Regions from separate parts of the Bradyrhizobium sp. LA2.1 genome, predicted to be linked through region 1. Evidence: predicted binding sites of a transcription regulator. Region 1 holds the regulator's gene; the other holds the start of a gene.
The links. The regulator PhoB, encoded in region 1, activates phosphate uptake and scavenging genes when phosphate is short. The targets are predictions, from matches to a motif close to TGTCATNNANCTGTCAT.
Positions count from the first base shown of each region.

Region 1 (11,952 bases):
GCGCTGCCCCACCACCAATATCGAGGTGGCCGGGCACACCGATGCCGACGGTGAGGACTCCTTCAATCAGGCTCTCTCGGAGAAGCGCGCGCAGGCCGTGATCGACTATCTGGTCAAGGCCGGGCTGCCGGCCACCCGCTTCACTCCGGTCGGCTATGGCGCCACGCAACCCCTCGCCGGCAATGACACCGACGAAGGCAAGGCGCAGAACCGCCGCATCGAATTTCTGGTGAGGTGACGATGCCCTATCTCGTCTCATTCCATCTGGGCTGGCTGATCGGCTCGCTGCTGCTGGGCTTTTGCATGGGCTGGATCTCGGTGGTCCAGCGCGGCAACGGCACCTCGAAGGTGACCGCGCGCTGGCTCGCCGTGCTTGCCGCCGCCCTGGTCGCAGCCTCCTTCGCGCATGTGGTGCCCGGCCGCTTCGGCTATTGGCTCGATCTCGGGCTGGTCATGTTCGCCTGCTACCTCGTCGGCTGCACCATCGGCGCCTGGCTGCGCGACAGGGTGGTCTCGCGGAGCCAGCCGGCGGCGTAGGTCTTCAGGCTCGCTCGGGGGGGGGCGGGCCTCTATCCAACATTGCGATAACGGCCTGATCGGCAAGCAAATTGCTGAACGACCAGAATGCGCTTGACATTAATACGTACGTACGTATTAATTTCCTCATGCCAAAGCCCTCCCTCAAAGATGCCATCCTCGATGCCGGCCTGAAGGTCATGTTCCGGACCGGTTATCACGGCACCGGCGTACGCGACGTCACTGCTGCGGCAGGCGCGCCGCAGGGGTCCTTCACCAACCATTTTCGCTCCAAAGAGGTGTTCGCCTCCGAGGTGCTCGACCGCTACTTCGACACCACGAGGGGACTGGTCGCGGAGGCGCTCGACGACACCTCGCTGACGCCGCGCGCGCGGCTGCGCCGCTATCTCGACATCATCACCGGCCGGCTCGAGGCCGACGGCTATGGCCGCGGCTGCCTGATCGGTGATCTCAGCCTGGAGGCATCAGCCAGCAGCGAAATGCTGCGCGCGCGTCTCGCCGAAATCTTCGCCGAATGGCGCACGCCGTTCGCCGCCTGCATCAGGGACGCCCAGACGTGCCGCGAGATCGCATCCGATTTCGAGCCCGAAGAGCTTGCCGATTTCCTGCTCGCGTCCTGGCAGGGCGCGATCCTGCGCATGAAGGTCGACCGCAATCCCAACGCCCTCGAACGTTTCAAGACCATCGCCTTTCAAACCGTCTTCAGGGAGCTGACATGAGCAAGCCAACTGAAATCGAGATTCTCAAAACGTCTGTGCTGGGAAGCACGATGGCCTATCGCGAGGCGGGAGATCGCGATGCGCCCGTTGCCCTGTTCCTGCACGGCAACCCGACGTCGTCACATATCTGGCGCAACATCCTGCCGCTTGTATCGCCGGTCGCACATTGCATCGCGCCCGATCTCGTCGGCTTCGGCCAGTCCGGCAAGCCCGACATCGGCTATCGCTTCGTCGACCACGTCCGCTATCTCGATGCATTCATCGAACAGCGCGGCATCAAATCGGCCTATCTCGTCGCGCAGGACTGGGGCACCGCGCTCGCGTTCCATCTCGCCGCGCGCCGTCCGGATTTCGTGCGCGGTCTTGCTTTCATGGAGTTCATCCGCCCGATGCCGACCTGGCAGGACTTTCACCACACCGGGGTCGCGGAGGAGCAGGACCACGCCGAGGCGGCGAGGGCGGCGTTCCGCAAATTCAGGACGCCGGGCGAGGGCGAAGCGATGATCCTCCAGGCAAATGCGTTCGTCGAACGCGTGCTGCCCGGTGGCATCGTCCGCAAACTCGGCGAGGACGAGATGGCGCCTTACCGTGCGCCATTCCCGACGCCGGAGAGCCGCCGGCCCGTTCTCGCCTTTCCCCGCGAACTGCCGATCGCGGGCGAGCCTGCCGACGTCTACGAGACGCTTCAATCCGCGCATGCGGCGCTCGCTGCATCGTCCTATCCGAAGCTGTTGTTCTCGGGCACGCCCGGCGCGCTCGTCGCGCCCGAATTCGCCGAACGGTTCGCAGCCTCGCTGAAGCACTGCGCATTGGTCCGCCTCGGACCCGGACTGCACTTTCTCCAGGAGGATCACCCCGAGGCGATCGGCCGCTCCGTCGCCGGCTGGATCGCCGGCATCGAAGCCGTGCGCCAGCAGCGCGCTGCCTGAAGGCGGGCGAGATGGCTGATGTGACCATCATCTATTGCCGTCCCTGCGGCTACGAGAAGCGCGCCAAGGACGCCGCTGCTGCGCTGCGGCAGCATCTGGCGCTGGAGGCGGCTCTCGTGCCCGCCAAGGGTGGGATCTTCCAGGTCAAGGTCGGCGACAGCATCGTCGCCAGCCGCAGCAAGGGCCGCTTTCCCGGTACCGACGAAATCGTGGCCGCCGTCACTTCCGCGTGGCACTGATCCGGGGCGGATTCCGATCGCTTCCTGAGGCCGCCACCGTCGCCGCGGCCTTTCGGCCCACCTGAAATCCCTGAACAACAGCGCCGGCCACCCCCTCTTTCGCCAGGCGGGGGCGGCCCATAGATTGACGTCGGCTTAAGTCGTGACGGAACATTGTGCGGTCGAAATCATCAAAACTTCATGGCGCCTGCGCAGGATTGCCATGGAGATTCGCGTCAGTCTTGCCGCCGAAAGCGCCAATCCGTGCATCAGGAGCCCGCAACCCTGCCTAAAATATTGAAGGCACGAGTTTTTGTTCGAATTGCTGAATTCCACTCCGCCCCAAAACGCGCTAGTGGAAGGGCATGGGGCATGCGCGATGCCGGAGCCGGCGGCAAGGGTTCGTTGAATGCCTGTGCGTCGTCCGCCTGTCCGCCGGCCACCCCGGCCGCTGAAGCGTTGTTCGAGGTCTAGATGCTGGAAGCCATACGCAGGGCGATGACGTTTCTGCGCCAGAAGCAAGTCCTGCATAAGCTTGGAGTTGTGATCAGCGTCGCGGTCATCGGCATCGCTTGCTATGTGCTCTACCACATGCTGCGGGGCATCGACGTCAACGAGGTCCTCGAAGCGATCAAGAGCACCGAGCCGAGCCAGATCGCGATGGCGGCGCTGTTCGTGGCCGCGGGCTATTTCACCCTGACCTTCTACGATCTGTTCGCCGTGCGCGCGATCGGTCACACCCATGTGCCCTACCGCATCAATGCGCTCGCCGCCTTCACCAGCTATTCGATCGGCCACAATGTCGGCGCCAGCGTCTTCACCGGCGGCGCGGTGCGCTACCGCATCTATTCGGCCTATGGCCTGAACGCGATCGACGTCGCAAAGATCTGCTTTCTCGCCGGCCTGACCTTCTGGCTCGGCAATGCCGCCGTGCTCGGCCTCGGCATCTCCTACCATCCGGAAGCCGCTGCCTCGATCGACCAGCTTCCGCCCTGGCTGAACCGGATGCTGGCGATGATGATCATCGCGGGGCTGGTCGCCTATGTGGTCTGGGTCTGGACCCAGCCGCGGGTGGTCGGCCGCGGGCCCTGGACCGTGGTGCTGCCGGGCGGCCCGCTGACGCTGCTCCAGATCGCCATCGGCATCATCGATCTCGGCTTCTGTGCGCTCGCGATGTACGTGCTGGTCCCGGACGAGCCCAATCTCGGCTTCGTCGTGGTGGCGGTGATCTTCGTCTCGGCGACGTTGCTCGGTTTCGCCAGCCACTCGCCGGGAGGACTCGGCGTGTTTGATGCCGCCATGCTGGTCGGCCTCTGGCAGATGGACCGCGAGGAGCTGCTGGGTGGCATGCTCCTGTTCCGCGTCCTCTATTATCTCTCCCCCTTTGTCATATCTGTAATCTTGCTGACGTTTCGCGAGGTTATAATCGGCGCTCGATCGAAGCGCTTGCAGCAGGCGGCGCTCAAGCTCGACCCCGGCCCGGCGCGTGAAGCCGCCTATGTGAGAGAGCGCAGCGACACGGGCGCCTGACCGGCGCATCCCCTTAGGAGAAGCCCGCCCCGATGGCGATCGACGCCCCATCTTCTCCCTCCGCGCAGCCCTGGTCCGACCGGCTGCGGCATTCGACCGTCATCCTGATCGCCGCGGCGCTGGCGCTGTCGGTGGTGGTCTCGCTCGGCGAATTGTCGGTGATGCGGGCGGCGACCGTGTTCCTCTGCATCGCGGCCGCGGCGCTGATCCCCTGGCGGCTGCACGACAACGCCGCCTCGCGCGACGACACCCGCCGCGTCAACCCGGTCGAGAGCGCGGCGGTGGCCGCGGTCGTCGCCGGCATGCCGGATCCGGCGGTGCTGCTCGACCGCGCCGGGCGTGTCATCCATCTCAATGCCGCCGCCGCCCAGCTGGCGCCGGCGCTGCGCAAGAACGAGCTCGCCCAGTTCGCGCTGCGCTCGCCGGAGATCATCACGGCGCTGCGGGAGTCCATTGCGACCACTGAGCCGCGGCGCACGACCTATCTCGACCATGTGCCGGTCGACCGCTGGATGGAGCTGACCATTACGCCTGTGCCGGTGCCGACCTCCTTCGGCGGCGCCGACAAATGCATGCTGATGACCTTCCACGACCAGACGCCGCTGCGCCGGGTCGAGGAGATGCGCGCAGATTTCGTCGCCAATGCCAGCCACGAGCTGCGCACGCCGCTCGCCGCGCTGTCCGGCTTTATCGACACGCTCCAGGGCCAGGCCAAGGACGATCCCAAGGCACGCGAGCGGTTCCTCGGCATCATGCACAACCAGGCGACCCGGATGGCGCGCCTGATCGACGATCTGCTCTCGCTGTCGCGGGTCGAGCTGTCGGCCCATGTGCGGCCCGACACCCTGGTCGACCTGCTGCCGATCATCTTCCAGGTCGCCGACGGGCTCGAGCCGCTGGCGCGGGAGCGCCAGGTCGAGGTCGAAACCCATCTGCCTGAGACCCCGGTGATGATCGCGGGCGACCGCGAGGAATTGCTCCGCCTGTTCGAGAACCTGATCGAGAACGCGCTCAAATACGGGGCGTCGGGCGGACGTGTCATCGTGTCGCTGGCCGCGGCGGCAGCCACTGATGGAACTCAGGAAATCCGGGTCCTGGTGCGCGATTTCGGCCCCGGCATCGCGCCCGAGCATCTGCCGCGACTGACCGAGCGGTTCTACCGGGTCGACGTCGGCGACAGCCGCTCGCAGGGCGGGACGGGGCTCGGATTATCGCTGGTGAAACATATTCTTAACCGCCATCGCGGCCGGCTTTTGATCGAGAGCGTGCCCAAGCAGGGCGCCGTTTTCACGGCCTGTTTTCCCCAGGCGAAGACCGCGGCTTCAACCTGATATTCAAGCGATTTCAATCGCTTGGCCGTGTCATCCAGCTGTCACGAAACCTTCGTAAAAGCACAGCCGACCGCTCCTAAAGGGGCGGCACGGGGAGCGCGATCGGGCGCGGATGGCGCTTCGCTCCCCTGTATGGAGACCACCATGAATTTCATCAAAACTATCGTCGCTGCCGGCTTGGTCGCCGCATCGGCGACGGCGGCGTTTGCTGCCGACATCACGGGTGCCGGTGCGACGTTCCCGTTCCCGATCTATTCCAAGTGGGCTGACGCCTACAAGAAGGAGACCGGCAACGGTCTGAACTACCAGTCGATCGGCTCCGGCGGCGGCATCAAGCAGATCCAGGCCAAGACCGTGACCTTCGGCGCCAGCGACGCGCCGCTCAAGGCCGAGCAGCTCGAAAAGGACGGCCTCGTCCAGTGGCCGATGGTGATGGGCGCCATCGTTCCGGTCGTGAACATCGAGGGCGTGAAGCCCGGCGAGCTGGTGTTCGACGGCGAGACCCTGGCCAGCATCTATCTCGGCAAGATCACCAAGTGGGACGACGCCGCGATCAAGAAGCTCAATCCGAACGTGAAGCTGCCGTCGGACGCGATCACCGTGGTCCGCCGCTCGGATGGTTCGGGCACCACCTTCAACTTCACCAACTATCTCGCCAAGGCCAGCGCGGACTGGAAGAGCAAGGTCGGCGAGGGCACCGCGGTCGAGTGGCCGGTCGGCGTCGGCGCCAAGGGCAACGAAGGCGTGTCGGGCAACATCAGCCAGACCAAGAACTCGATCGGCTACGTCGAGTACGCCTATGCCAAGCAGAACAAGCTGACCTACACCGGTCTCGTCAACAAGGCCGGCAAGCCAGTGCAGCCGACCGTCGAGGCCTTCCAGGCCGCCGCTTCCAACGCCGACTGGGCCAAGGCTCCCGGCTACTACGTCATCCTGACCGACCAGCCCGGCGACAAGTCCTGGCCGATCACGGCGGCGACCTTCATCCTCATGCACAAGGATGCCACCGACAAGGCAGCCTCGCAGGAAGCCATCAAGTTCTTCCGCTGGGCCTTCAAGAGCGGCGGCAAGGCGGCTGAAGAGCTCGACTACATCCCGATGCCGGACCCGGTCGTCCAGCTGATCGAGAAGACCTGGGCTGCCGAGATCAAGAGCTAAGCGCTCTGTGTCCCGGACTGGGCGCCGGGATCTCACAAGACCTCCGCTCCGGATCGGCCTCGCGCCGCATCCGGAGCGCAAGACCAACAACAAGACCGACAACAAGCGTATATCAAACGGGCACAGGGGATCGGCGTGGCAGAGATGGCCGTTCAGAGCGATGTAATCGACGACGCCGGACCGTATGACCGCGCCAAGGCCTTGGGCGCCTTCAAGCTCGGCGACCTCACCTTCTACTGGATCACGCGGCTGTCCGCGATCTCGGTGCTGCTCATCCTCGGCGGCATCATCATCTCGCTGATCGTCGGCGCGTTCCCGGCGATGAAGGAATACGGCTTCGCCTTCCTGTGGACGCAGCGCTGGGCGCCGTCGGCAGATCCGCCCGTGCTCGGCGCGCTCGGCCCGATCTACGGCACGCTCATCACCTCCTTCATCGCGATGGCGATCGCCATTCCGGTCGGTCTCGGCATTGCGATCTTTCTGACCGAGCTCTGCCCGCAATGGGCGCGCCGCCCGATCGGCATGGCGATCGAGCTGCTCGCCGGCATTCCCTCGATCATCTACGGCATGTGGGGCTTCTTCGTGCTCGGCCCGTTCCTGGCCAACACGTTCCAGCCCTTCATGATCAAGATCTTCGACGGCGTCCCCGTGCTGGGCGCGATCTTCGCAGGCCCGCCGTCCTATCTCAGCCTGTTCAACGCGGCGCTGATCCTCGCCATCATGGTGCTGCCCTTCATCACCTCGATCTCGGTCGACGTGTTCAAGACGGTGCCGCCGGTGCTCAAGGAAGCCGCCTACGGCGTCGGCTGCACCACCTGGGAAGTCGTGCGCAGCGTGGTGATCCCCTACACCCGCGTCGGCGTCATCGGCGGTGTCATGCTGGCGCTCGGCCGCGCGCTCGGCGAGACCATGGCGGTGACCTTCATCATCGGCAACTCGTTCCGCATCTCGTCGTCGATCTTCGCCCCGGGCACCACGATCTCGGCGGCGATCGCATCGGAGTTCGCCGAGAGCGACGGCCTGCACCAGTCCGGCCTGATCCTGCTCGGCCTGCTGCTGTTCGTGCTGACATTCTTCGTGCTCGCGGCTGCACGGTTGATGCTGATGCGTCTTGAAAAGAAGGCGGGGAAGTAACATGAACCCGATCTACGCACGCCGCCGCCGCATGGACATCGTCATCCGTGTGCTCTGCCTGGCTGCCGCTGCCTTCGGCGTCACATGGCTCGCGCTGATTCTGATGACGCTGCTCTACAACGGCATTGCCGGCCTGAACCTGGAGCTCTTCGTTGCGGACACGCCGCCTCCGGGCTCGACCGAGGGCGGCCTGCGCAACGCCATCGTGGGTTCGATCATCATGACCGTGCTCGGCGTCGGCATCGGCGCGCCGCTCGGTCTGTTCGCCGGCACCTATCTCGCCGAGTACGGCCGCAACGACCGCCTGACCTCGGTGATCCGCTTCATCAACGACATCCTGCTCTCGGCGCCCTCGATCATCATCGGCCTGTTCATCTATGGTGCGGTGGTGGTGCCGATGCGCGGCTTCTCGGCGATTGCCGGCTGCCTCGCGCTTGCGGTGATCGTCATCCCGGTGGTGCTGCGCACGACCGAGGACATGCTGCTGCTGGTGCCGAACGCACTGCGTGAGGCGGCCTCGGCGCTCGGCCTGCCGCGCTCGCTGGTGATCAAGCGCATCGCCTATCGCGCGGCGCGCTCGGGCCTCATCACCGGCGTGATGCTGGCCACCGCCCGCGTCGCCGGCGAGACCGCGCCGCTGCTCTTCACCGCGCTGTCGAACCAGTTCTTCAGCCTGGGTCTGAACAAGACGATGGCGAACTTGCCGGTCACCATCAACAATTTCGTGCAGAGCCCCTACGCCTACTGGAAGCAGCTCGCCTGGAGCGGCGCGCTGCTCATCACCCTGACCGTTCTTGCCCTGAATATTGGCGCGCGCATTCTGAGCGCCGAGAGGACCGCAAAATGAGTGATCTTTCCGTATCGATGAGCGCGGCCGGTGGTTTGCCCCAAGCGCCGGTGCTGCCCGAAGCTCCGGCCAAGGTGACGGTGCGCAACCTCAATTTCTATTACGGCGAGCACCACGCGCTGAAGAACATCAATCTGGCGCTCGGTACCAACCGCGTCACGGCGTTCATCGGCCCGTCGGGCTGCGGCAAGTCGACCCTGCTGCGCATCTTCAATCGGATGTACGACCTCTATCCGGGCCAGCGCGTCACCGGTCAGCTCATGCTCGACCAGACCAACGTCCTCGACCCCAAGCTGGACCTCAATCTGCTGCGCGCCCGCGTCGGCATGGTGTTCCAGAAGCCGACGCCGTTCCCGATGACGATCTACGAGAACATCGCCTTCGGCATCCGCCTTTACGAGAAGATCTCGAAGTCCGAGATGGACGACCGCGTCGAGAAGGCGCTGCGCGGCGGCGCGCTGTGGAACGAGGTCAAGGACAAGCTCAACGCCTCCGGCCTGTCGCTCTCCGGCGGCCAGCAGCAGCGCCTCTGCATCGCCCGCACGGTCGCGGTGCGGCCCGAGGTGATCTTGTTCGACGAGCCCTGCTCGGCGCTCGACCCGATCTCGACCGCCAAGGTCGAGGAGCTGATCCAGGAACTGTCCGAGAACTACACGATCGCGATCGTCACCCACAACATGCAGCAGGCGGCGCGCGTCTCCGACAAGACCGCCTTCATGTATCTCGGCGAGCTGATCGAGTTCGACGACACCAGCAAGATCTTCACGTCGCCGACCGACCGGCGCACGCAGGATTACATCACCGGCCGGTTCGGCTGAGGAGACGGAACATGGGTTCTGAACATACCGCAAAGGCCTTCGACACCGACCTCCAGGAGCTCACGCGCCTGGTCGCCGAGATGGGCGGCATCGCCGAGCGCATGATCGTCGATTCCGTCGACGCGCTGATCCGCCGCGACGTCGCGCTCGGCCAGCGCGTGGTCACCATCGACACCGAGCTCGACGCGCTCCAGAAGAAGATCGAGGAGCGCGCCGTTCTCACCATCGCGCGCCGCCAGCCGATGGCGGTGGATCTGCGCGAGATCGTCGGCGCCATGCGCGTCGCCACCGATCTCGAGCGGATCGGCGACCTCGCCAAGAACATGGGCAAGCGCGTCGCGGCGCTGGAGACGGATTTCCATCCGCTCAAGCTGTTCCGCGGCCTGGAGCACATGACCGATCTCGTGCAGCAGCAGGTCAAGTCGGTGCTGGACGCCTATGCCGCGCACGATCTGCCGGCGGCGATGGCGGTGTGGAAGGGCGACGAGGAAGTCGACGCCATCTGCACCTCGCTGTTCCGCGAGCTCCTCACCTACATGATGGAGGATCCGCGCAACATCTCGTTCTGCATCCACCTGATGTTCTGCGCCAAGAACATCGAGCGCATCGGTGACCACGCCACCAACATCGCCGAGACCGTGTTCTACATGATCGAGGGCCAGGCGATCACCGACAAGCGGCCGAAGGGCGACATGACGACTTTCGCCACGACGGTCCCGAACACTTAAGGAGCGACGAACACCATGGGCGCACGCATTATGGTGGTTGAGGACGAGGAAGCTCTCACCGAGCTTCTCCGCTACAACCTCGAAGGCGACGGCTATGACGTCGAGACGGTGATGCGCGGCGACGATGCCGACACCCGCCTCAAGGAGCATATCCCCGATTTGATCGTGCTCGACTGGATGCTGCCGGGCCTCTCCGGCATCGAGCTGTGCCGGCGGCTGCGCACCCGGCCCGAGACCAAGCAGCTCCCGATCATCATGCTCACCGCGCGCGGCGAGGAGAGCGAGCGGGTGCGGGGCCTTGCGACCGGCGCCGACGACTACATCGTCAAGCCGTTCTCGGTGCCGGAGCTGCTGGCACGCGTGAAGGGCCTGCTCAGGCGCGCCAGCCCGGAGCGGCTCGCCACCGTGCTCGCCTATGGCGACATCGAGCTCGACCGCGACAAGCGCCGCGTGGCGCGCTCGGGCCGGCCGATCGATCTCGGTCCGACCGAATATCGCCTGCTGGAGTTCTTCCTGGAGCATCCCGGCCGCGTGTTCTCGCGCGAGCAGCTGCTCGACAGCGTCTGGGGCCGTGACATCTACATCGACGAGCGCACCGTCGACGTCCATATCGGCCGCCTGCGCAAGCTGCTCAATCTCGGCCGCGAGCAGGACCCGATCCGCACCGTCCGCGGCGCGGGCTACGCACTGGACGATCGCTTTGCGAAGGCGGAGCAGGCGTAAGCTCGGTGAGCTGCGGCCATCTCTCGGTGTCGTCCCGGACAAGCGTAAGCGCGGGTCCAGGACGCCCACCGCGAGTGATTATTGTGCGAAAAGGTAACTCCGAGTCCCCGTAGCCACATCTTGCGGTGGTTAGGGGGTCCGGATCAGCGCGCGCTTGAGGCGCGCTTGTCCGGGACGACATCGGATTTGCTGAGCCGTCATCGTGTGACGGCTCCTTGTCTGAGCTCAGAACGACTTCAGCGCGGACCCGGCTTCGCCGGCGCGCGCCGGCGCTCGGCCGCGGGCTGATACGCCACGCGCGAGTGCTGGGCGCAGTAGGGCAGGCCGGAGAGCGCCTTGCCGCCGCAGAAGAAGAAATCCGGGCTCGAGGGATCGCCGACCGGCCAGTGGCAGGTCGCCTCGTTCAGCTCCAGCAGCGACAGCCGCTGGCTCATCGGCACGACGTTGTCGTAGGTGACCGGTTCGGCCTCGACCTCGACTTCGAAGGCCTGCGCCAGCGCGGTGTTGCCGCGTGCGATCGGGCGTGTCACCCGCATCATGTGCTGCGCCGGACGCGCCTTGCGCGGCCGCGGCGCTGCCGATGAAGGGCTCTTGGCGCGGCCCGACAGGCCGAGCCGGTGCACTTTGCCGATTACGGCATTGCGGGTCACATTGCCGAGTTCAGCGGCGATCTGGCTGGCCGAAAGTCCGGCCTCCCAGAGCTTTTTCAGCTGCTCGACGCGATCATCCGACCAGGTCAAAACGGTCATTGCACCCTTTCCTTCGCCGGCGCCTGCCATCCTGGCGGCCGCACGGCGAATGCCTAAGCTTCGAAAAACCCGTGCCGCCAGAATCCCTTAAGGCTCGCCGGGCGCACCAGATGCGCCCGAACGCTTACGCCGGTACATGAGGACTTAGAGGATCAGAACTGCTGCACGAGATGTCGTATCTGACAAGCCAAACGCTACAATATGGCGTGACTCACGCGCAAGAGTCCGCCGACTCGCTTCCACATGTTCCGTGGCGGAAATACGCAAAATCGCCACCGCAAGACTACGGATTTTGCGTTTCGCGAGGCTTTCCGGGCGGCATTGACACCGGTTTCACCAGGCATAAGATAGTCACACGTGCCGCCCTTAAAAGGCGGCACGTTTCGTTTTCCGGGCCGGTCAATGGTGCGTTGCGCAATGCACGCTCACACCGTCCGCAACATTCAAGTGATCGTCATGACTAACAGCGCAGCGCCGCATTTGCTCCCCGTTTTCGCCAGGTCCGACCTCGGTTTCGAGCGCGGTGAAGGC
Region 1 covers NZ_JBEPQI010000006.1:255,640-267,591, forward strand. The annotation lists gene ABIB95_RS13825 (OmpA family protein) at 1-238, shown strand, start outside; gene ABIB95_RS13830 (hypothetical protein) at 241-537, shown strand; gene ABIB95_RS13835 (TetR/AcrR family transcriptional regulator) at 666-1,256, shown strand; gene ABIB95_RS13840 (haloalkane dehalogenase) at 1,253-2,185, shown strand; gene ABIB95_RS13845 (Rdx family protein) at 2,197-2,424, shown strand; gene ABIB95_RS13850 (lysylphosphatidylglycerol synthase domain-containing protein) at 2,878-3,933, shown strand; gene ABIB95_RS13855 (ATP-binding protein) at 3,966-5,264, shown strand; gene pstS (phosphate ABC transporter substrate-binding protein PstS) at 5,409-6,422, shown strand; gene pstC (phosphate ABC transporter permease subunit PstC) at 6,567-7,556, shown strand; gene pstA (phosphate ABC transporter permease PstA) at 7,558-8,403, shown strand; gene pstB (phosphate ABC transporter ATP-binding protein PstB) at 8,400-9,221, shown strand; gene phoU (phosphate signaling complex protein PhoU) at 9,233-9,949, shown strand; gene phoB (phosphate regulon transcriptional regulator PhoB) at 9,965-10,672, shown strand; gene ABIB95_RS13890 (GcrA family cell cycle regulator) at 10,909-11,421, opposite strand; gene ABIB95_RS13895 (aspartate aminotransferase family protein) at 11,878-11,952, shown strand, end outside.

Region 2 (11,952 bases), on a different contig from region 1:
CTGACGAAGCGCTCGCTGGCTGATCGCAACGGCCTGCCGGCAATTGCCGAGATCAAGGGTCACGCCACCCACAGCCAGGAGCCGCAATGGTTCACGACGGCGCCGATCCCGGCGATCCGCAAGCTCCTCGACAAGATCGGCTGGAGCGCCGGCGACGTCGATCTGTTCGAGATCAACGAGGCCTTCGCCGTGGTGGCGATGGCGGCGCAGCGCGACCTCGGCATCCCGCGCGAGAAGCTGAACATCAACGGCGGCGCCTGCGCGCTCGGCCATCCCATCGGCGCCACCGGTGCGCGGCTGATCGTGACGCTGCTGCACGCGCTCGAGGCGCAAAACCTCAAGCGCGGCGTTGCGGCACTCTGCATTGGCGGCGGTGAAGCCACGGCCATCGCCGTGGAGCGTCTGACGCACTGACCTAGACACGTCCGAAAATGAGGGAACTCTGTCATTTTCGACAGACACGTTCCGTGCCATTCTGCAAGCTCGTGCAGGTGTCTCAAAGCCTGCCCATCAAACATTGAGGCCCAATGATCTCGAACTGGCTCGCGGCGACACTCAGCCGCCGCAACATCCACTACGGCTGGGTGATGGTCGGCGTGACCTTCCTCACCGCGCTGATCAGCGCCGGCACGGTCGGTGCGCCCGGCGTCTTCATCGTCCCGCTTCAGCACGAGTTCGGCTGGAGCACGGCGCAGATTTCCTCCGCGCTGTCGATCCGCTTCATCCTGTTCGGGCTGATGGCGCCGTTCGCGGCCGCCCTGCTCAACCGCTACGGCCTGCGTAACGTCACGCTGACCGCCCAGCTCATCGTGGTCTCGGCGCTGGTCCTTTCGCTCGGCATGACTGAAGTCTGGCAGCTCGTGTTGCTGTGGGGCGTCGTGATCGGCATCGGCACCGGCATGACCGCGCTGGTGCTGGGCGCCACCATAGCGACGCGCTGGTTCGCCGCGCGGCGCGGCCTCGTCGTCGGCATCATGACCGCGAGCGTCGCCACCGGCCAGCTCGTATTCCTGCCGCTGCTCGCAAGCCTGACCGAACGTTACGGCTGGCGGCTCGCGCTCGGCTTCGTCTGCATCGCGCTCGGCGTCTCCGCCGTGGCGGTTCTCCTCGCGATGCGCGACCGGCCGAGCGATGTGGGCCTGCGCCCGTTCGGCGACGAAGGCACCGAGCCCCTGCCGGCCCCGCCGGTCAGCCATGGCTCGATCACGGGCGTGGCGCTCGGCACGCTGCGCGACGCCTCGAAGTCGCGCGCGTTCTGGATCCTGTTTGCGACCTTCTTCGTCTGCGGCGCGTCGACCAACGGCCTCGTCCAGGTACACCTGATCCCGATGTGCCTCGATTTCGGCATCCCACAGGTGCAGGCGGCAGGCCTGCTCGCCGCGATGGGCATCTTCGACTTCTTCGGCACTATCATGTCGGGCTGGCTGTCGGACCGCTACGACAACCGCTACCTCCTGTTCTGGTACTACGGCCTGCGCGGACTCTCGCTGATCTTCCTGCCCTTCAGCGACTTCTCGTTCTACGGGCTATCGATCTTCGCGATGTTCTACGGGCTCGACTGGATCGCCACGGTGCCGCCGACGGTGCGGCTCACCGCGCAGAAGTTCGGGCCCGAGCGCGCCAATCTGGTGTTCGGCTGGATCTTCGCCGGCCATCAGCTCGGCGCAGGCACCGCGGCGTTCGGCGCCGGTTTCTCGCGGACGGTCTATGAGAGCTACCTGCCCGCGTTCTTCATCGCCGGCGCGCTCTGCGTGTTCGCCTCGCTGATCGTGCTGGCGCTATCGCGGCAACCCAAGGCCGAGCCGAAGCCGGCGATGGCCTAGTACCTGATCGTGGTGGTGACGCCGAACACTGCGGCGTCACCGATCCGCGAAACGCCGGTCGGATCATTCGGATTGGGGATGCCGCCGGAGGGGCGGAACACGTATTGGAAGTAAGGCGCGATCAGCCAGCCCGGCTTGATATGCGCCTCATAGATCATCTCGATCAGCGTCTCGTTGCTGCGCACCGGACTCTGGATGCCGGTGAAGGCCTGCGTATCGAGATCAAGATTGCGCGCGGTGTTCGAAATCCGCATATAGGCCATCGCCACGCCAAAGCGATCGAGCGGACGGCCTGGCGTGAAGCCGACGAAGCCGATGCCGCCGTCCACGTAAAGGTCGATCAGATTGCGGTCCGGCGGGCTGTAGGCAATGCGGCCGAACGCGGTGACGCCCGGGATCGAGGCGGACGTGGTGTTGTCCTTCACCTCCGGCGGGCGATAGAGCACCTGCTCGATGACGGCGAAGACACCGTAATTGCCACGAAGTCTTGCAGGCACACCGCTTCCGCCGGGATCGGCGATCGACAACCCCTCCGCCGTAAAACGCTGGCTGTCGAACGAGCCGTAATGCTTCCAGGCGCCCGGCGTGAAATTGCCGGCGAGCGGCCGGCCGCCGATATCGATGTCGTAGTTGAAGCGGACCTGCCCGATCACCCACGGCGGATCGTTGGCGCGGAACGCCAGGCCATGATGGTCGCGCAGCTGCGGATCCTGATCGCCCGGACCTGACGGATCGCCGTTGAACACCGCACCGAACGCAGTGATGTTCTCGGTCAACGCCGCCTTGATGCGGATGCCGGGCACAGCGATCGGCGGTGCCGGGCCGCCGGCCGGAAGATTGCTCGCCTTGATCGCGGGCCAACCGAAGGTGCCGTTGATGAAGAGGTCGTCGGTCTGGCTGTCGAAGAACTCGACGTCGGCGGCCTGCTGGCCCGCCCTGATGTTCAGGCGGTCGCCAAAGAAGCTCTGCTCGAAATAGGCGTTGTAGAGCCGCTGGTCCGGCAGTGCCTCGATCTCGCTGATGGTGGCGAGGTTCATCACATAGTTGCGGCTCAGCCCCTGGCCGTAGATCACGAACGCATTGGCGTAGAAGCGGCCGCCGGTCCAGCCAACGAGCTTGTCGAGATCGGCATCAACCGAGAGATCGAGGCGCCCGAAATGAATGGCCCCGCGCTTCACGCCGCCGGAGACGTTGGCGATGTTGTCGGCGATGTAGGTGGCGCCGAAATTCAGGCCCTTGTTGGCGAGCCCGTCATGCCATTCGTTGAACCATTTTGGCGCCAGCCATGCTGCCGCGCTTTCGTCCTTGGCGCCGGCGAGCGCGCCGGTGCTCGCCACCGTTGAGGCCAGCACTATCGCGGCCGCATTTCGCAGCGGAAATCTGTAGGACGTCCCGATCACGGCTGATACCGGCTGCGTACGCTACCTGAAGATACCCGTGCGCCGCATGAACAGATAGGCCGCCCCCACCGACGAGGCCATCAGAAGCGCCGCCCAGAGAAATCCGCTCTCGACATCGGTGAGCGGCAGGCCCTTGGTGTTCATGCCGAAGATGCCGGTGATCAGGGTCGGCGGCAGCAGCAGCGAGGTCACGATGGAGAGCGTGTGGAGGTGGTGGTTGCTCTCCTCCTCGTTCTTGAAGCGCAGCTCCTCCTCGAGCAGGCGGCTGCGTTCGCGGAGCTCGACGATGTCGTGATCGAGCCCGTCCAGCCGCTGCGCCAGCTTGCCGGCGTGAATGCGCAAGGCCGGCGCGAGATGATCGGTGTTCTTCTGATCGAGCCGGTGGAACAGCACGCGCAGGCCGGTGAGCTGGCGATGCAACCTGACGCAGGTCCGGCGCAGCCGGCCGAGATTGCGGCGCATCTCCGGCTTGGCGTCGTCGGCCAAAATCCGTTCCTCGATGTCGTCGATCTCCTGGCCGAGCTTGTCCGCCATCCGGTCCAGTGTGTCGGCGACCTCGTCAACGATCTTTTCCAGGAGATGGGCGACGTTGTCGACGCGGTAGCCGCCTTCGAGCACGCGGCGCGTCGCATCGGCCGAGCATAGCGCCTGATGCCGGCCGCTGACGAGAAGATGCTCGGTCATGGCGAAACGCAGGAACGCGGTCTCTTCCGTCGCGCTGTCGATGTCGCGCACGAGATCGGAGAAGACGCCGTAGACGCAATGGTCGATGACGTGAAGCTGCTGGAAAGTGTCGTTGGACAGCAGGAGGTCGCGCGCGAGCGGCGGCAGCTGTGACGCCGCGATCCAGGGCCGTGCGCGCGCATCGGTCAGGTTGAAATGCAGCCAGAGCCGGCCGTCATGGCTGAACTCGATCGGCTGGTCGATCGGCAGCGCCTCGGCACTGCCGTCGCCGTGCAGCCGGAACGCCCAGACCAGTCCGGGAATGGCGGGCACGGAATCCGATATCGCGCTGACAAGCTTCGCCGGCTCAGCCATGGCCAACCCCAACCGTCAACAAATGCCCCGCTTCCGGAAGATGGCTGACGGCATCTTCCGGACCTCTCACGGGTACTCAATTACGGCTTTGTTACAGTTTGATGATGGCCGCCCTACTCCGCGGCCAGCCCCGTCGCGGCCACCGCCTCGGCCTCCTTGACGTAGTCGTGCACGACGCGGCCGAACGGCAGCGTAAGATCGGCGATGTAGTGGTGCGCGCCCAGGCAGCGGCGAACCGGGAAATCCGCGACCGGCGCGTTGACATGCGGCACCAGATGCAGCCGGCCGGGCCCCATCCAGGAGCCCTTCGGCACGATGTCGATGAGGTTGATCGCGACGAGCTGACAGACTTCGAGACGGCCGTCGACGCCCGGGATCATCTTCAGATTGATCTGCGTCTTCGACAGCGTCGCACGGGTGCGATCGCCGTTGCCGGCCATGCTCTCGTGCTTGTAGCCCATCGTGCCCATGGCGACGAGCTGGCCGGCATATTCCAGCGTGCCCGTCAGCGTGTCCTTGACGATCTCGAGCTTGGGATGGGCGTATTTCTTGGGAAAGCCCCAGATCTCGCGGCCCGCCGCGATCGGCGGATCATCATCCAGATACATCTGCGAGACGAAATTGACCTCCTCGCCGTTGAGGCGCGCCGGAATGACGAGGCCGGATTCGGTGTAGCTGCCGAAGCCGGAGGAGTCCGGCATCTTGATCCATTCGTAATGCACGATCGGCTGGTCGATCGGCTCCAGCGGCTCAGGCAGGCCGGCGCGGATCAGCTCCGGATCGGTCTCGTAGGTGATGACGAGGAATTCGCGGTTGACGAAGCGATAGGGCCCGGCCGGATAGCTCGGCCCCGCCGCCGGCATGGACGGAAGTCTCAGCACGTCTTCCCTGCGCATCCTGATCTCCTGTGTGTGATGCCCGCCCGGCGGCGTCAGGCCTGGACCGCAAATTGCTAGCCGCGGTCATTGACTACGATGTGAAGGATTTCCGTCAGGCGCACGACCTCCCGCCATTCCCGCTGCGGTCGGCCTGCATGCGGACGATGCATCGGCGCTGAAATTGTCATCACGCCGTCACTGCCGGACGCAATCGTTTGGTCCACGCTAGGAGGCACCCATGGACGCCCGCACGTCGCAACCGGCTCATCAGACGCATCAGCCTCCCGCACGGGGCTGGCGCCCCGAACGCTGCGACCGCGTCGCGCTGGTGCTGCAAGGTGGCGGCGCGCTCGGCGCCTACCAGGCCGGCGTCTACCAGGCGCTGCACGAGGCCGGCATCGAGCCCGACTGGGTCTGCGGTGTCTCGATCGGTGCAATCAATTCCGCCATCATCGCCGGCAACAAGCCGGAGAAGCGGCTGGAAGCGCTGCGCATCTTCTGGGAGCGCATCACCAATCGCAAGATCTGGCATTACACGCCCGACGGCGACATCTTCCGACAGTGGCGCAATCTCACCAGTGCGTGGATGACCTCGGCGATGGGCCAGCCCGGCTTCTTCACTCCGCACCAGGTCAATCCCTGGTTCAGCCCGGTCGGCGCGCGCACCGCCACCAGCTATTACGACACGATGCCGCTGAAGGAGAGCCTGCTGGAGCTCGTCGACTTCGACCTCATCAACGAGAAGAAGGTCCGTTTCGCGGTCGGCGCGGTCAACGTGCTCTCGGGCAACTTCATCTATTTCGACAATTCCCATGACGAGATCGAGCCGGAGCACATCATGGCCTCCGGCGCCCTGCCCCCGGCGCTGCCGATGGTGCGGATCGGCACCGATCATTTCTGGGACGGCGGCATCGTCTCCAACACGCCGCTCCAGCATCTGCTCGACCAGGAGGACGCCCTCAACTCGCTGGTGTTCCAGGTCGACCTGTTCAGCGCACGGGGCGTGCTGCCGCGCTCGATCCAGGACGTGATGGCCCGCCACAAGGACATCATGTATTCCTCGCGCACGCGCCACAACACCGACGTCTACCGCCGCACCCACAACCTCAAGGTTCTGCTCTACAAGGCGCTGGCGAAAATCCCGGACGAGCAACTCTCCGACGAGGATCGTAGCCTCAAGACGAGCCTGCGCAACATGCCCGAGATCGCGATCCTGCACCTGATCTACCAGCAGAAGGCCTATGAGGGCGACGCCAAGGACCACGAATTCTCGGGCACCTCGATGCGCGAGCACTGGACAAGCGGCTACGAGGACACCAAGCGCACGCTGAAGCGCCGCGACTGGATCAAGATGCCGGACGAAGGCATGGGCCTCGTGGTGCACGACGTGCACCGGGAGACGGAGAGCGCGTAAAGCACCCCGCGCGGGCTGCTCCAAACAAAAACTGCGAAAACAACCCCATGCACAGTAGCCGGCGCGTGGCGGATCAATGACTTACGTTTTACCGAAGTAAACTTGACTCGTCGGGCAAAACAGGAGCATGATGTCATCATTGCAAAATCGCACGATGCATCCGCTCCAGGCCGATCGCGCCACATGGTCAGACTACGCTGCATCCCCTAAATTGCGCGCGGAATGACGTTGGGAGGCTGGCTTGCGCGCCATCAGCGAAGCCGCTTACTTCTTCGGCAGCGACAGATTATTCCCTCCGCAGGAGCCTTCGGGGCGAGCTTGCGGAGCGAAGCGGCGTGCTCCGCCCGATCTGCTCCAGTCGTTGCTTGAAACGCCAGAACGGTCGTCGCGTCAGGTTGCCGTTCGCGTCGGCCGGATTGTTATGAAGTTCTAACCGCAAGACGATCAAGCAAATCGCAGGAGACACCATGTCCAAAGGAAAAGTGCTCGTTGTCGGCTCCAATGCCACCCGTATCGAAATCCAGGGCGGCGGCACCGGACCGACCGGCCAATACCTCAATGAAACCGTCGTGCCGGCGATGGCCGTGATCGATGCCGGCTACGAGGTGGTGCTGGCGACGCCGAACGGCAAGCAACCGTACATCGATCCGGCCTCCGATCATGCGGCCCATTTTGACGGCGACGAGAAGGCCTACCGGCGGGGACGCGACTTCTTCGACAAGGACCCGGCGATGACCAACGTCCATACGTTGCGCGCGATCGTGGACGGAGGACTGGATCAATACGCCGCCGTTTTTGTCCCCGGCGGGCAGGGCCCGGTCGTCGACCTCATGCAGGATCCCGAGCTCGGCAAGATTCTGCGATATTTCCACGAACGGAAGAAGATCACGGCGCTGCTCTGCCACGGACCGATCGCAACTCTGGCCGCCCTGCCCGACGCCAAGGCCTATCGCGCCGCCCTGATCGCCGGCGACAAGGCCAAGGTCGCGGAGCTGGGCAAGGGCTGGCAATATGCGGGATACAAGATGACGGTGTTCACGGCCTCGGAAGAGATACCGATCGAGGAGCAGTTCCTGCACGGCAAGATCTACTTCACCATGCCGGACGCGCTGGGAGCTGCGGGTGCCGAGGTCAGCCGAAGCGCCGTCGACTTCGAGCCTTACGTCGTCGAGGACCGCGAGCTGATCACCGGCCAGAATCCGCGGTCCGACCATCCCATCGCGGCAAAGCTGATCGCAGCGCTCGACCGCGCCACTGTGGCGGCGTAAGCGTTTACTCCAATGTCATCCGGCCCGGTGCGCAATTGCGCTCAGGGGAGGAAATCGGGACAGAAGCGTGCCTCAGCGGCATCCGGCTTCTTTCGGACCGCGTTCCGTGAAACTAACAGGTCTTCTGCTGCAAGTGCTGCACGCAGGTGCAGGTCTTCGCCGCCGGATATTTCACGTCGTAATAGGGAAAACTCGACGTGGCGGGGGTGTTCGTCGAGCAGCGGGGGAACAGGTAATAGCTGTCGGACAGCTTCACCGTGCCGGCGATCGTGAAGCCGAGGTTGGGCGCGTAGTCGTAGGACACCTCGCTCAGAATGAGCGAGATGTTGGCATTGCTGGTGCCGCCCGGCGCGGTAAAGGACGACAAGGTCATCTGCTGACCGGCGGCCCTCGCCCCCGACGTACTGGTCGACTTGCTCCATTGCACCGTCGCGTTGCCATTGCTGTCGGTCGAGACCTCGGAGACCGTGATCGTCATCAGCGAGGTGCTGCCGTTCTTGATGGGATAGGGAGCCATGATGGAGCTCGCCGCAGCGAGAATGCCGTCCATCTGGGTCGACGTGACGGCCGTGTTCTGCGAGATCATGTCGGCAACGCTGTGCGCAGTCGCGCTGACCTTGACGTTCATGGCGAGCCCGTTCCCGAGCTCGACGCCGCCGACATAGAGCACCAGCATGAACGGCGTCACGATGGCGAACTCCGTCGCTGCAACAGCGCGTACATCGGTCAACATCTGCCGAGCGCGAGACGACAGGGCGGAGATCATCAGGTAGCTCCTGGCTCGTTCTGGAACGCGGCGGACGACATGAGCAGCCGGTTGCCATTGCTAAGGTTCGAGAGATTGAAGCCGAGCGGCCCGAGCACGACCGGCCAGACATACATGACGCGGAGAACGACGATATCGCCGGAATCGCCCGGATTGTATTGCCAGCTGTTGGTCACATTGCCCGAGCCGTCGAAGGTCAGCGTGGGCGTCGCCGTGCTCGCGGAAGACCAGGACGTTGCGACCTGCATGTCGACCATCAGACCGCTGCAATTGAACAGGATCACGATCTGATCGCAGACCTTCTGCTTGAAAACCGCCTGGTTCATCTGCGCCGACTGAACCTGCCCCGTCATGACGAGACGCGCCGACTGGCGCACCACGGTTTCAAGCATCTGCTGGGCAAAGAAAACCAGAAACGTCTGGATGAGCGCGATGATGAGGGCGAGAAACGGCGCGGCAACGAGCGCGAATTCGACGGCCGTGGCTCCGCGGCTATCGCCGGCGAAGGCGGCGCAGCGGTTGCGGCGTCTTTTCGTTGTCGTGACCTGTCGGGTCATGGCGCCTTCCCTACTGCACGAGGCTGGCCGTGCTGGACGCAACCTTGATGAAGAGGTTGGTCAGCGCCGCGGAAATGTCGCCACCTGTCTGCACGCTCGCATACAGACCGGGCGATGCGCACGATTGCAGCCGTGTCGCGATCGTGCCGGTTGACGAGGATGGATTGTTGAACTGCGAGATGCGGCTCGTGTACCAGCTGTCGCTCAGCTGCAGATACTCGGTGTAGAGGACCGCGATGCGAATGCCGCGGTTCTTGATCGTCGTGCAGACCGTCGTGTCGAGCGGTTGCTGGCACCGCAAGGTCGTCGAGTTGGCTGTCGGAAGCGCATAGGTGGCATTGGGGTCGCAGGAGCCCCCCGTCTTCGGGATGAGCTTGTCCTCGACGCCGTCGGTGACGAGGAAGACCACTTCCTGCGGCGTATCGCCCGCCTGATTGGTGCCGGTGCCTGGCGCAGGCATCACGGTGTTGACGCCCGTGAGCCCGCCCGAGATATCCGTGCCGTAGTCGGTGGTGTAGGTGCAGTTGCCCTTGCTATCGACAATGGGGCAGTTCTGGTGGTCGACCGTCAGGAGCTGAATGTTGTTGATCTTCGTGGCGGCGGTGTCCGGCGTGGTCAGCACCTGAATCGTGTTGAGGGCGTAGTCGAAGGTGTAGATGGCGGCCTTGTAGGTCGTGTTGTTGAGCGCCGACATGCACTGCATGACGCCGCCCGTCACACCCGCCTGCGGGCACGTCCAGGGTCCCTTCAGCAATTGCGTAACGGCGTTGGTCACGAGATCGATGCGCAGCGTGATGTTGTTTGCGCGTGCGACGGTGAGATTGTCCTTGTTCGTCGAGCTGGCAGTTGCGTTGTTGGGACGCGCCTCATGGCAGGCGAACGAGCAATTCTTCGCGTAGCTGGGCTGGTTCTTCGTGGCCGCGATCATGTTGGTGATGTCGGCCTGCGTCGCGGCAAGCGCCATCGACGGCGAGTCGTCCAGCAGCAGGTAGAAATTCATGTTGGGCGCACTCGACGCCTTCGCCGTTGAGGAGCCAGAGACGTCCCAGGTCTGCTTGCCGAGAACGCTGGGGAAATTATTGACGGACTGCGCGGTGTACGAAACCGTGATGCTTCGTGCGAGGCCGGAATCCGTGACGGTGATGGTCGGCGTCGGCGTCGCCGTCAGACCGGGAAGATTCGCCTTCGCTGCAAAGACGGCTGCGGCGGTCGCCTGGACGACCGTCTTGTCGGTCTGGGTCAGCATCGCCGGCCGCACGGCTGCGATCGCGGCCGCGTCGGCGGCTGCGTTCAATTGCTCCCGCTTGCGGACGGCCTGCGTGTAGTCGAGCGTCATGCCCAGGAGAAAGACGATCGGCACCATCGTGAGGGCGAAGATAACGGCGATGTTGGCCTTCCGGTCTCTTGCGAAACGGAGCACTACCCGGCGGAGCATGACCTTCATCCTGATTGCCGTCGTGGCGGCAGAGAGCAATTCCTAAAGTCTTTTGATCGGGGCAACCGGTGGGATTACCGCTGCCGGTCAGCCCGCCAATCGCAGGCTGGAATATGGATATGGCCTTCTTAATCAACACTTACGGGCAATCCACAAACAGGGAGTGCAACGGAGTGGGATGTTCCATATCGAGAAGACATCATTAACGTCGGTTAAACGCGATCGCAGAGATTGAGGGGTAAGCGGCCTCAGGTGCGGTCGATACGGCCTCAACGCCGGCGCTGGCGGGTGCGTCCGGTGGGCTGCGCAGCGTCACCGCGCAGCAGGCACGTCGGTCTGGTTAAGGACGGCTATGGCACAGAGGCCAAGGCATCATGCCGTCATCGGGCATCTGCGCCATCGTCGTCTTCAACTTGCAGAATGGTGTCGGATAGCAGAGCGGCGGCCTTTTGAAGCGGCGCTATGAACCGGTCCAGTTCGGCGAAGCTCACGCGGGCCACCGGTACAGAGACGCCGAGGCAAGCGATCAACTCCCGATCCGGTGACAGAATGGGGACGGCGCACCCCACCACCCCCTTGACGTACTCTTCGTTTGTCTTGGCCCAGCCGCGTTGTCGCGTCTCCTCGAGAACCTTCATCAGAGCGTGGACATCGACGATCGTCGTTTCGGTGAACTTGGTCAGGGGTAGCGCGCGGCACAGCTTCGCCCGGATCCGCTGGGGCAGTCTGCTCATATAGATCTTTCCGGTCGACGTGCAGTGTAACGGCGCCGCTTCTCCCGGATTGAACTGGAGACCTTGCGGCTCCGAAACGCGAACGCTGTCGACATAGGCAACGACGTTGTCGCGCACGACGCCGATCTCACACTGTTCGCCGATTTCTCCCGCGACCGCCCGAAGCACCGCGTGCCGCCGCGCAGTGCGAAATGCAGCGCCGATGACGGTGGCGGACAGCGTGACGAGCTGGTTTCCCACAACGTACCGCTTGGTACCCAACGCCTTCTGAAGCAATCCGCGGTCTTCGAGGTTTCCGATCAACCTGTGTGCCGTTGGAAGCGGCAGCGAAAGAGCCTTTGCGATCTCCGCGGCCGAGACGGCTTTGCGTTGGTCGGCAACATGCCGAACGATCGCGAAAGCCCGATCCAACGGTCCTTCCTTCCCAATTCGCTTCGTCATTTCCCACCCGGCCAAAACTGGAAGTGAAATCAAGATCAACGCCGAATATTATCATTTTTCGGAATAAAACCTATTGAAATTCGACATAATAGATTGTCGAAATCCTGAAAGCTCATATTCTTGGCGTCACCGGCGATTGACCAGAAATTGTGCAGTGCGGTCTCGCCGTTCCGAAAATCGCGCTCCGCCGCTTGGCCG
Region 2 covers NZ_JBEPQI010000002.1:198,344-210,295, reverse strand. The annotation lists gene ABIB95_RS03870 (acetyl-CoA C-acyltransferase) at 1-414, shown strand, start outside; gene ABIB95_RS03865 (MFS transporter) at 528-1,823, shown strand; gene ABIB95_RS03860 (carbohydrate porin) at 1,820-3,223, opposite strand; gene ABIB95_RS03855 (transporter) at 3,245-4,261, opposite strand; gene ABIB95_RS03850 (acetoacetate decarboxylase) at 4,375-5,157, opposite strand; gene ABIB95_RS03845 (patatin-like phospholipase family protein) at 5,378-6,553, shown strand; gene ABIB95_RS03840 (type 1 glutamine amidotransferase domain-containing protein) at 7,021-7,821, shown strand; gene ABIB95_RS03835 (TadE/TadG family type IV pilus assembly protein) at 7,934-8,587, opposite strand; gene ABIB95_RS03830 (TadE/TadG family type IV pilus assembly protein) at 8,587-9,144, opposite strand; gene ABIB95_RS03825 (TadE/TadG family type IV pilus assembly protein) at 9,155-10,579, opposite strand; gene ABIB95_RS03820 (IclR family transcriptional regulator) at 10,960-11,754, opposite strand.
Region 2: a site for PhoB is predicted at 5,322-5,338, ahead of ABIB95_RS03850 (acetoacetate decarboxylase). Genes of this name have one in related genera too.